DNA from 3 places in the Mangrovibacter sp. MFB070 genome. Region 2 is predicted to be linked to each of the others. Evidence: predicted binding sites of a transcription regulator. Region 2 holds the regulator's gene; each other region holds the start of a gene.
What was found. Region 2 encodes PhoB, which activates phosphate uptake and scavenging genes when phosphate is short. Its sites were predicted from a motif close to CTGTCATAAAACTGNCNNAT; they were not measured.
Positions count from the first base shown of each region.

Region 1: pstS (phosphate ABC transporter substrate-binding protein PstS) is a predicted target of PhoB. The motif match lies at 2,156-2,175, and genes of this name have one in related genera.
Region 3: DT73_RS09380 (phosphoethanolamine transferase) is a predicted target of PhoB. The motif match lies at 1,876-1,895, and genes of this name have one in related genera.

Region 1 covers NZ_JJMI01000028.1:17,413-21,687, forward strand. The annotation lists gene DT73_RS15485 (phosphoribulokinase) at 1-657, shown strand, start outside; gene DT73_RS15490 (OsmC family protein) at 710-1,114, opposite strand; gene crp (cAMP-activated global transcriptional regulator CRP) at 1,412-2,044, shown strand; gene pstS (phosphate ABC transporter substrate-binding protein PstS) at 2,255-3,292, shown strand; gene DT73_RS15505 (aspartate aminotransferase family protein) at 3,412-4,275, opposite strand, start outside.
Region 2 covers NZ_JJMI01000025.1:468,275-472,549, reverse strand. The annotation lists gene sbcC (exonuclease subunit SbcC) at 1-789, opposite strand, end outside; gene sbcD (exonuclease subunit SbcD) at 786-1,994, opposite strand; gene phoB (phosphate response regulator transcription factor PhoB) at 2,247-2,936, shown strand; gene phoR (phosphate regulon sensor histidine kinase PhoR) at 2,959-4,269, shown strand.
Region 3 covers NZ_JJMI01000022.1:4,874-9,148, reverse strand. The annotation lists gene ldtB (L,D-transpeptidase) at 1-807, shown strand, start outside; gene mntR (manganese-binding transcriptional regulator MntR) at 1,045-1,524, opposite strand; gene mntS (manganase accumulation protein MntS) at 1,706-1,834, shown strand; gene DT73_RS09380 (phosphoethanolamine transferase) at 2,059-3,642, shown strand; gene ompX (outer membrane protein OmpX) at 3,726-4,235, opposite strand.

The DNA of each region.
Region 1 (4,275 bases), on a different contig from region 2:
AACGACTTTGCCTTGCTGGAGCGCACATTCAGGCAATACGGCGAGCAGGGTAACGGCCAGTCTCGCAAATATCTGCACACTTACGATGAAGCCGTTCCCTGGAATCAGGTGCCTGGTACCTTTACCCCCTGGCAACCGCTGCCTGAACCCACAGATGTATTGTTTTATGAAGGGCTGCACGGCGGCGTGGTAACTCAGGAGTGTGATGTCGCTCAACACGTTGATCTCCTGGTCGGCGTGGTACCTATCGTTAACCTCGAGTGGATTCAAAAGCTGGTAAGGGACACCAGTGAACGCGGCCATTCCCGGGAAGCCGTGATGGATTCAGTGGTGCGCTCAATGGAAGATTACATCAATTACATTACACCCCAGTTTTCACGTACTCACCTTAACTTCCAGCGAGTGCCTACCGTGGATACGTCCAACCCCTTTGCAGCCAAAGCGATTCCTTCTCTGGATGAAAGTTTTGTCGTTATTCATTTCCGCGGGCTGGAAGATATCGATTTCCCATGGCTTTTGGCAATGCTGCAAGGGTCATTTATTTCTCATATCAATACACTAGTTGTCCCGGGTGGGAAGATGGGCCTGGCGATGGAGTTAATCATGACGCCACTGGTCAAACGCCTGGCTGAAGGGAAAAAAATCGCGGGGGCCTGATACAGGCACAGAACGGGCGGGCGCTGCAAAGTACAGCCCCCGCCATGAAAACTTAGCCTTCAACCACTTCCCATGAGTGCGTGATGGTGGCTGCTTTGCCAAGCATTAACGCAACAGAGCAATATTTTTCCGCAGACAAATCCACCGCGCGAGCCACGGCATTATCTTTCAGATCTTTCCCTGTAACGATGAAGTGCAAATTGATAGTGGTAAACAAACGCGGCGCTTCTTCCCGGCGTTCAGATGTCAGTTTGACCTCACAATCAGTCACATTATGGCGGCCTTTTTGTAAAATAGAGACAACATCAATGGCACTGCATCCACCGGCAGCCATTAGCACCATTTCCATTGGACTTGGCGCTTTATCACCGGAGTTACCATCCATCAGGACCTGGTGGCCTGAGGCGGATTCACCCAAAAATGTTAAACCTTCAACCCATTTAACTCGCGCCTGCATACTCATTACTCCCAACTAAAGTGTTATCGCAACAGATTACGCGGCATTAACAAAACAGGCAATGGAAGGCGACACAGGTCATGCTGAAACGAGACAATAGAAGACACTTCAGGAAACCTGTGCTAAAACAAACAAGATGTAACAGACTGACAGTGACGTCATACCTGTTACAGAGGAAAAAGCGATTACAGACCAAACGACTCATGGCTCGCTTCAGGAATGGGGCGATTTAATGTTGTAACGCCAACAGGGCCCTACCCTGTCTTTGAGCAAGTTTATAATAGAGGATAACCGCGCATGGTGCTTGGCAAACCCCAAACAGACCCGACTCTCGAATGGTTCTTGTCACATTGCCACATTCATAAGTATCCATCCAAGAGCACCCTGATCCATCAGGGCGAGAAAGCAGAAACGCTGTATTACATCGTAAAAGGCTCTGTGGCCGTGCTTATCAAGGATGAAGAAGGCAAGGAGATGATCCTTTCTTATCTTAATCAAGGCGATTTTATTGGCGAACTGGGGCTGTTTGAAGAAGGCCAGGAGCGTAGCGCCTGGGTTCGTGCAAAAACAGCCTGTGAAGTAGCCGAAATTTCATACAAAAAATTTCGCCAGTTGATCCAGGTAAACCCGGACATTCTGATGCGCCTTTCATCCCAGATGGCACGTCGTTTACAGGTCACTTCTGAAAAAGTAGGGAACCTGGCATTCCTTGATGTAACCGGCCGAATTGCACAGACTTTGCTTAACCTGGCGAAACAACCTGATGCAATGACCCACCCGGATGGCATGCAAATCAAAATTACCCGTCAGGAAATTGGCCAAATTGTTGGCTGTTCCCGTGAAACTGTGGGCCGTATTTTAAAAATGCTGGAAGATCAAAACCTGATTTCCGCTCACGGTAAAACCATTGTGGTATACGGTACTCGTTAATTTTACTGTATTTCATCACACATTGAGGCACGCTCCAGAGCGTGCCTTTTTGTTTTGCTCAACCCAATATCCCTTCGGCTTTACCGAACAAATTCTGAAAATTGTTCACGAATGACACAAAACTGTCACAAATTCGCCTTATTCTTCCCGGGTACTGAAAACACAGCGATTAAAAAATTATTTTTGATCTAACCTTTTCCGGGAGAAATTATGGCAATGCTTAGCTCTTCAGCCCGTCTTGTAATCGCCGCTCTGACTCTGTCCACCACAACTGCATTTGCAGCCACTAACCTGACAGGTGCCGGTGGTACGTTCCCAGCGCCGGTTTATGCAAAATGGGCTGCAGAATATCAGCAGAAAACAGGTTCTCAGGTAAACTACCAGGGAATTGGTTCTTCAGGTGGTATCAAACAAATCATTGCAAAAACCGTCGATTTTGGTGCATCTGATGCGCCAATGAGCGATGCTGATCTGGAAAAAAATGGCTTGTTCCAGTTCCCGACCGTGATTGGTGGCGTGGTTCTGGCCGTTAATATCCCGGGTATTAAATCAGGTGAACTGACTCTGGATGGCAAAACACTGGGTGATATCTACCTGGGTAAAATCAAGAAATGGAATGACCCGGCAATCACTAAGCTGAACCCGAATGCCAAATTGCCGGATACCAACATCAATGTGGTTCGCCGTGCAGACGGTTCAGGCACCTCTTTCGTCTTCACCAGCTACCTGTCCAAAGTAAGCCCGGACTGGGCAAGCCAGGTTGGTAAAGGCACCACCGTTAAATGGCCAACTGGCCTGGGCGGCAAAGGGAACGATGGCGTGGCTGCATTCGTACAGCGTCTGCCGGGTTCTATTGGTTATGTTGAATATGCCTACGCAAAACAGAACAACCTGACCTGGACTAAGTTGTTTGATGCTGACGGTAAAGCAATCGAGCCGACCCAAAAAAGCTTCAGTAACAGCGCAAAAGAAGCCGACTGGAGTAAAACCTTTGCTCAGGACCTGACTTATCAGAAAGGTGCAGATGCATGGCCAATCTCTTCTACTACTTTTATCCTGGTCTACAAAAAGCAGGAAAATGCAGAGAAAGGTGCCGAAGTGCTGAAGTTCTTTGACTGGGCTTACAAAAATGGCAACGCTATCGCTGGTAACCTGGATTACGCTCCACTGCCTGCAAGCGTTACTGAACAGATTCGTGCTGCATGGAAAGCCAATGTAAAAGACAGTTCAGGTAAAGCCCTGTACTAATCTTGATGAATGGAACACTCTGCTTCAAAAGTAAAAAGCCGGGGTTACCCGGCTTTTTATTGCTGTCCTTGAACCCCGGCACCATCAGTTAAGTGCATACAGAGAGTGCATGAGTGCAGTTACAGCCCTTTAACCACCGCTTTTATTGCATCGGCAAAACGAGCCATACCCTCTTCAATATCTTTATAATCAATAACCAAAGACGGAGCCAGACGGACTACATCCGGCCCGGCATTGAGGATCATCAAACCATTCGCTGCGGCCGCATTCAGTACATCACGCGCCCGCCCTTTGTATGCGGCACTCAATTCGGCACCAATCAGTAACCCCATTCCCCGGATATCACTGAAAACAGCGTACTGTTCATTAATCTGCTTCAGGTGTTTTACGAACAACTCGCGTTTCGCCATAACACCATCCAGAACTTCCGGCGTATTGATAATATCGAAAGCAGCACCTGCCACCGCACACGCCAGTGGGTTACCGCCGTAGGTCGAGCCATGTGAGCCAACATGGAATGCCGATGCAATCTCTTCTGTTGTCAGCATCGCACTAATTGGGAACCCACCGCCAATCGCTTTAGCACTGGTCAAAATATCGGGAGTCACATTATAGTGCATGTAAGCAAACAGCTTACCAGCACGGCCCATACCACACTGAACTTCATCAAACACCAGCAGGGCTTTATATTCGTCACACAGCTCACGCAGGCCTTTCAGGAACTCAGGAGTGGCCGCCATCACGCCGCCTTCTCCCTGAATAGGTTCCACCACAACAGCACAGGTGTGGTCATCCATAACGGCTTTCACCGCATGTAAATCATTAAAAGGCACATGAACGATATCTGCCGGTTTCGGGCCAAAGCCATCTGAATATTTAGGCTGCCCCCCCACAGAAACAGTGAATAAAGAACGTCCATGAAAAGCATTATGAAAAGCGATTATTTTTGTTTTATAAGGACTGTGGCGCGTAGACGCATAGAA
Region 2 (4,275 bases):
CTCAAGCTGGCTGATTTGCTGCTGTTGCTGCGCTAATTGCTGCAACCACTGAACTGCAGACTGCACCTGGCGTTGTTGCCTAAGTAACTGCTGCTCCTGCTGTACCAAAGTGGCAACCTGGTTTTCCAGCGCTGCCCGTTCACCGTCCGTAAGGCATTGCACGCCGCTGGCTTTAGCCTGTAACTGTTCCAGTTGCTGTTTGTGTTGTTTCCATGTGTCGAAAATCAGTGCGGAGATTTGCCCATAAATTTCTGTGCCGGTGAGTTCTTCCAGCAATTCTGCCCGTGCTTTTGCATCGGCATTAAGAAAAGCGGCAAATTGCCCCTGGGAGAGCAACATTGAGCGAGTGAACCGGTCATAGTCCAGCCCGGTCAGGCGGGCAATGGTTTCCAGCTTGTCTTTCACTTTGTCGGCAACAATTTTGCCATCTGCACAACGGGCCAGCTCCACTCTTGGTGCCTGGAGTTTGCCATCGGGCTGGTTGCGAGCCCGGTTCTGGCTCCAGAAGGCACGCCAGGCAACACCTTTAACTTCGAATTCCACCTCAGCAAGGCATTCTGCGGTATCTCTCGTCATCAAATCGTTGCTGGACTGGGAAATGGTGCTGAGGCGTGGTGTCTGGTGATATAGCGCCAGGCAAATGGCATCCAGCAATGTGGTTTTGCCTGCGCCGGTTGGCCCGGTAATAGCAAACAAACCGTTGCTGTTGAACGGCGACTGAGTAAAGTCGATTTTCCATTCACCTTTGAGTGAATTGAGGTTCTTTAACCGCAGCGTCAGAATTCTCATGACTTGGGTTCCTCTTCCAGGCGGTGCAGGGTTTCTGCAAACAACCCCCGCAGGCGCGACGCCTGGCTTTCATCCAGATTTTCTTGTGCCAGACGGCGCTCAAAAACTTCGCTGGTACTGAGTTCGCTCAGGGTTTCTTTTTGTTGGTTAGCGATGATTTTTTCCCGTTGCTCGCGGCTGCGGCGCAATAACACAATTTCTACTGGTAAATCAGCGGTTAGTGCCTGTAGCTGTTTTTGCATGTCGTGGAGATACTGGTCTGTAGTGAGTTCAATATCAAGCCAGGTAACAGGCGTTGAAGGGGCATCCCGCCAGGCTTCCAGTTGCTGTTTAATGCTTTCCAGTGAGCCTTTGAGCATTAACAATGGTTGGGTTACTGGCACCGGGAGTGGAGTTACGGCGCTCAGTTCACCTTCAGAGAAATCCACCATCAGAACCATTTTTGTGCTGTTGGTTTCGTCAAAACTCAGTGCAATGGGCGACCCACAGTAGCGGATATGCTCACTACTGGTGACCTTTTGCGGGCGGTGAATATGCCCCAGCGCAATATAATCAGCCGGTGGAAATGCACTGGCAGGGAAGGCATCAAGGGTGCCGATATAGATTTCGCGCACAGCATCGCTTTTGCTGGCTCCAACGGTTGTCAGGTGGCCGGTGGCAATAATGGGTAATTTGCGGTTACCGCGCAAGTCACAGGCTGCCTCGTAGCCTTGCTGGTAATAGTGGTGAATGGCCCCGACCAGCTCTTGCTGCTTTTGTTGGCCACTTTGCCCGGACTGGCTTACCTGGATATCGCGTGGGCGTAAAAAAGGAACCGGGCAGAGTACCGCACCGGGTTCCCCGTTGCGAAGCGGTAATAAAATGGGGGCTTCGGTATCTGATGCACTGGCGATAACCCAGGTATTGAGGTAACCCAACAGTTCACGCGATTCGTTCAGTGTGGCGACGGAATCATGGTTACCGCCCAGCACCACGAGCGTGCAGCCGGTTGCCTGGAGTTGAACGACAAAGCGGTAATACAATTCACGTGCGTAACTGGGCGGTGAGCCTGTATCGAAGATATCGCCCGCTACGATGACTGCGTCAACCTGGTGCTGTTCAACCATTTCGGTTAGCCAGTTTAGAAAGGCTGCATGTTCCGGAGCACGGCTTTTGGTATAGAAATTTTGCCCCAGATGCCAGTCAGAAGTGTGAAGAATGCGCATAACCTGTCCTGGTTAGAAAGCGAAGTGGTGATTATATACATGTGGTGGATTAAGTTGCAGGTGTGTTGTTGCAAGCTGCGTAGCGGATTCCAGCGATAATGCGCGTTACTACTTGCTTTGCAGCAGAAGGAAACGCTTTGTCATAAAATAATATGACAGGTCATGTAATGGTCATTTTTTTCATAAAACTGTCATAAAACTGACGCATAATGACGCCGCGTTAAATTATTGTATATATTTACAGGGCTGATTATGGCGAGACGAATTCTGGTTGTGGAAGATGAAGCACCCATTCGTGAAATGGTGTGTTTTGTGCTCGAACAAAATGGTTTTCAGGCTGTTGAGGCGGAAGATTATGACAGTGCGGTAAACCAGCTCAACGAACCCTGGCCGGATTTAATTTTACTCGACTGGATGTTGCCGGGCGGCTCCGGGATTCAGTTTATCAAGCACCTGAAACGTGAAGCGATGACACGGGATATACCGGTAGTCATGCTGACGGCCCGCGGTGAAGAAGAGGACCGGGTCAGAGGGTTGGAAATTGGGGCAGATGATTACATCACCAAGCCGTTTTCACCCAAAGAACTGGTTGCGCGTATTAAAGCGGTGATGCGCCGTATCTCTCCGATGGCAGTAGAAGAAGTGATTGAGATTCAGGGGCTCAGCCTGGATCCGTCTTCTCACCGTGTCATGACTGGTGAGAACCCACTGGATATGGGGCCGACAGAATTTAAGTTGCTGCATTTTTTCATGACACACCCGGAACGGGTTTACAGCCGTGAACAACTCCTTAATCATGTATGGGGAACGAATGTTTACGTTGAGGACAGAACGGTAGATGTTCACATTCGCCGTTTGCGTAAGGCACTGGAACTCAGTGGGCATGATCGTATGGTTCAAACCGTTCGCGGTACGGGTTATCGCTTCTCAGCCCGTTTTTAATTATCTGGATGGAGTATGACCCGTGCTTGAACGGTTGTCATGGCGAAGGCTGGTACTTGAACTGGCGTTGTGTTGCATACCTGCTTTATTGCTGGGGGCGTTCTTTGGTTATCTCCCATGGTTTTTACTGGCGAGTGTGACAGGCCTGCTTGTCTGGCATTTTTGGAACCTGTTACGCCTTTCCTGGTGGCTGTGGGTTGACCGCAGTATGACGCCACCAACAGGTTCCGGGAGCTGGGAACCCTTGATGTATGGTATTCACCAGATGCAGATGCGCAATAAAAAGCGGCGCAAAGAACTGGGTAACCTGATCAAGCGGTTTCGCAGTGGCGCGGAATCTTTGCCGGACGCACTGGTCATGATGACAGAGGTCGGTGCCATATTTTGGTGTAATGGCCTTGCTATTCAGTTGCTTAATTTACGGTGGCCAGATGACAACGGGCAAAACATTGTCAATTTGCTGCGCTACCCGGAATTTAACCAGTACATCAAAAAACGCGATTTTGCGCGCCCTTTCAACCAGGTGCTGAACAATGGCCGCCATCTTGAATTTCGTATCATGCCTTACACCGACGGCCAGTGGTTGATGGTGGTGCGTGATGTAACCCAGATGCACCAGCTTGAAGGCGCCCGGCGTAACTTTTTTGCGAATGTCAGCCACGAATTGCGTACCCCACTGACCGTGTTGCAGGGCTACCTGGAAATGATGCAGGACCAGCCGCTGGAAGGCGTGGTGCGGGAAAAAGCGTTGGTCACTATGCGGGAGCAAACCTCTCGTATGGAGGGTTTGGTTCGCCAGTTGCTGACGTTATCTCGTATTGAAGCGGCACCGGCGCTGAGCCTTACAGATAAAATTGACGTTCCGCTGATGCTGCGCCTGGTGGATCGTGAAGCGCAAACCCTGAGCCAGGGGCGCCACCAGATAAGCTTTACGGTTGACCCGGCGTTACAGGTTTACGGTAGTGAAGAACAGCTCCGTAGCGCTATGTCTAACCTGGTCTATAACGCAGTGAACCACACCCCGGAAGGGACACTTATTCAGGTTAAATGGGAAAAAGTGGCTCATGGCGCGCGTTTCTCTGTGCAGGATAATGGGCCGGGGATCTCTCCTGAGCACCTGCCACGCCTGACAGAGCGTTTTTACCGGGTAGATAAAGCTCGCTCTCGCCAGACCGGAGGCAGTGGTCTTGGCCTGGCAATAGTCAAACATGCGCTTACCCATCATGATGCCCGCCTGAGTATTGAAAGTGCACCAGGCAAAGGAAGCTGTTTTTCTTTTGAGTTACCAGAGCGTTTGCTGGTAAGTAACAAGGTGCTGGCAGCTCAGGCCTGATTCAAC
Region 3 (4,275 bases), on a different contig from region 2:
CAAAATCAGGTTGTTACTATTCCAGAAGGCAGTAAGGAGCCGCTGGAATACTATGCATCAGAATACCAAATGGGGTTGTCCAACATGCTTGAGGCAAACCCGGGCGTGGATGCGTACTTACCGAAACCGGGTACCGTGCTGAACATTCCTCAACAACTGATTCTGCCGGATACCCCCCATGAAGGCATTGTTATCAACAGTGCTGAAATGCGTTTGTATTACTACCCGGCGGGCACCAAAACGGTTGTTGTACTGCCGATTGGTATTGGTCAGTTAGGTAAAGACACGCCGATTAACTGGGTAACTAAAGTTGAGCGGAAAAAAGCGGGTCCCACCTGGACACCAACAGCCAAGATGCATGCTGAATATGCCGAGATGGGTAAACCGCTACCGGCAGTTGTTCCGGCAGGCCCGGATAACCCGATGGGGCTGTACGCCATGTACATTGGCCGCCTGTACGCCATTCACGGCACCAACGCCAACTTTGGTATCGGCCTGCGTGTAAGCCACGGTTGTGTGCGCCTGCGTGCTGAAGACATTAAATATTTATTTGACCATGTGCCGGTTGGTACCCGTGTTCAGTTTATTGATGAACCGGTAAAAGCCACCACCGAGCCAGATGGTTCACGGTTCATTGAAGTGCATAATCCGCTGTCAACAACGGAAGCACAAATGACCAATAACGAAGTGGTTCCAGTAGCCCTGACCAAAAGTGTCCAGGCTGTTACTAATGAACCCGACGTTAACCAGGATGTTCTGAGCCAGGCTGTCGAGCAACGCTCTGGTATGCCTGTTCGCCTGAACTGAGACTATGCGGCGTCTCTATAAAAAAATAAAGCGGCCTGCGGGCCGCTCTGATTGATGAAAAAGAAGGAAAAAACGTGGTTTTTCCTTCTTTTTAGTTAACAGCCGAAAATCAATAAATTGATTTTCCTTGTTTCTTATTGGGTGACATCCTGGCGTTCTGTTCGAACATGAGGTTTGTCATCAGACACAGGCGGCCTTCGGGCCGCTTTTTTATTGCCGGTATTTTGCATTCAGCTTTCAGCAAGGTTCCTGTTCGCGCTGCTGCTGTTGGGTGAAACGCGCAAATGCCGCCAGGGTTTCCTCGCTGACATGGTGCTCCATACCTTCCGCATCCACCCGGGCAGTCTCCGGGCTTATCCCCAGCGCTAATAAAAAGTGCTCCACAATGTGGTGACGCTCCCGGTTTTCCTGTGCCAGCGCTTCCCCTTCGGGTGTCAGAAAGATTCCGCGCCAGGGAATCTGCTCAATTAACCCCATGCCAGCAATACGCTTAAGCATTTTTGCAACAGTAGGCTGAGAAACCCCCAAACGCGCCGCCATATCAACCTGACGGGCTTCCCCTACTTCGCGAATCAAATCAGAAATAAGCTCAACATAATCATCAACCAGCTCCCGCCGGTGCGCTTCCCGTACCTGGCGAAAACCCTCAACATGCTCCTCAACATTAACCAGTTGAGTGGCGCTATCCGTATTATTTTTTCCGGCGCGACGGACCATAGTGCTTCCTCTTTCTTTCGCGATGGTGTCATCACGGGGCTGTCATTGTAATCCAGCCAGGCCCCGACGCAAAAAAAACATAAATAGCCATAGCTATATAATATAGCTCGTGCTATATCTGTATATAACACAACCAGCACGGAAAGCCGGTAACCCTACAGATGCCACCAGGGAGGTCACAATGAATGAAGTTAAGAGGTGCCTAAACGTGTTCAGCCATTCTCCTTTTAAAGTGCGCCTGATGTTGTTGCAATTGCTGTGTGAACGGCTTAGCAGCACACCACAAAATTGCGACGACAAACGCGCCTGATAATGACTTCCCGGCTGTGGTCAGCCTGCTGTGCACCGCAGCTGTAATATTATTGTCAAATTTGTAACCCTCCTCTCAAAACGGATGCCGGTATCCCGTTGAACTTCGCCCTGCAACGCTTTATCTTTGCCTCACCTTGCATAAGAAAATCTGATAGCTGAAACAGCAAGGCATACCTACACCTTTGCGCCTGGGTCTCGACGGCGCTTTTTGAAGCACAACTTATGAGCTTTATTACAAAAGACACACCCGCCATTACTCGTTTATCTTTTGATTTCTGGCCGTTATTTTATTTTGTCCTGGCTTTTTTTATTAATACTGCGATGGGTTACGGCATAAGTATTCTCTATGCCTGTGCTTTTGCTTCTCTGCTGGTTGCGCTTTATACCTTCTCCCCCAGGAGCCAGAAGGTACTCATTCTGGTATCTGGCCTGCTCGCCGTATCCTATTACCCATTTGCCATGATTTGGGGTGCCCCCAACTTCAACACACTACTGGCACTGCATGCCACCAACATGGAAGAGTCGACCGAGATTTTAACGCTCTTCCCATGGCACAGTTACGCTATTGCGCTCCTCATTTTGTTACTGACGTTTTATGCGCTGCGCCGCCCGCGGGCAACGGTACAACCAAAACGTTATGTTACCGCTCTTTGTTGTGCCTTCAGTATGGTGTGCATTTTTATTGCTCCAGTGCAAAACCGGCTGTATGGCGGGGTTTTCGCCCTGAAAGACACCGGTTACCCGGTGGTGAGGTTTGTGAAGGATGTAGTGGAAAATAACCAGTCGGTCGTGCGCGAGCTCGAACGGATGCAGCAGCTCGCTACGCAAAAAGATACCTGGCAAATTACCCAGGTGGCAGCGCGATACCATATTTACGTTCTGGTTATAGGTGAAAGTGCCCGCCGTGATGCACTGGGTGCGTTTGGCGGCCAGTGGGATAATACCCCGTTTGCAAGCCATGCCAATGGCGTACTGTACACTGACTACATTTCTGCAAGCGCATCGACACAAAAATCCCTTGGCCTGACACTAAACCTGCTTGAAAACAGTAAGCCACAATACCAGAACAATATCGTCACACTGGCTAATCGCGCCGGTTTCCAGACATGGTGGTTTTCTAACCAGGGGAAAATCGGGCAATACGACACGCCAGTCGCCAGCATTGCCCGGCATGCAGACGAAATGCAATTTCTCAAAGATGGCGACTTTGAAGATAACCAAAGTAGCCAGGACACATCACTCCTGTCACTGACAGCCCAGGTACTGGCCGTCAAGCGCCAGCCAACGCAATTTATTGTGCTGCACCTGATGGGCTCTCACCCAAAAGCCTGTGACCGCACACAAGGGCGTTACAGCACTTTTGTGACCTCTGAAGAAACATCGTGCTACCTGCAGAGCATTACCCAAACCGACACGCTGTTAAGAGACCTTTACCAGCAACTGCAGCAAAGCGGTGAATCCTTTTCTTTAGCCTACTTTTCTGACCATGGGTTAACGTTTCATGAACGTGGTACGCGAAACCAATATCTTGCGCATGATGATAAGTTTCACCAAAATTATCAGGTGCCGTTTTTGGTACTGTCCAGTGATGACAAAACGCATAAGGTGAATACAACACCACGTTCTGCAAATGATTTTTTGCTGTTCTTTTCCCAATGGACGGGCATTAAAACCCAACAGATTCCGTGGCGATACACCTTTCACTCTGCAGATTCAGCAGGCCCGCGTTATGTCACCAATTTCAAGTTAAGAAAAATACTCTGGCAGGAACTGGGTGAAGACAGCTTTGGGGCAGGTTCGCGCTAAATGCACATTCAGAGTGTAGCAATAGCAATATTGCAGGCAAAAAAAATCCGCCATCAGGCGGATTTTTTATTCCCCGAAAGGAATTAGAAGCGGTAACCTACACCAGCGATCCAGGTGCCAACGTCAACGCTACGGATGCGGCTTTGTTCATAGGAGAAGTCCAGCGCAACGTTTTCGATCGGGTTGAACTGCAGACCAGCACCGTAGGAGAAGCCGTAATCGCTCATGTCACCTTTTTCCGGGTAGTCAGTCTGCTGGAATTTACCATAGCCCAGACCAATTACGCCGTAGATGCTTGCCCAGTCGTTGATGCGGTAAGCAGGACCTGCAGTGATACCGTAGTACTGGCCTTTATGGTACACACTGTCTTCACTGCGATTTTTTTCGGTATAAGTGAAGGAACCGATAACACCCAGCGGGCTGTTATCAAATTCATAGCGGTATTTCAGGTTGAAACCGCCAGCTTTGTTAGCTGCGCCCTGCATATCGCTCTGAGCGTAACCACCAGTAACAGTGCTGGTACCTGCAAATGCAGAACCTGCGGAAACGGCCAGAACGCAAGCCAGTGCTGAAAGACATGCAATTTTTTTCATAACCACCTCAAATGTGCTTCAAATAATTCCGTAAGTGTCC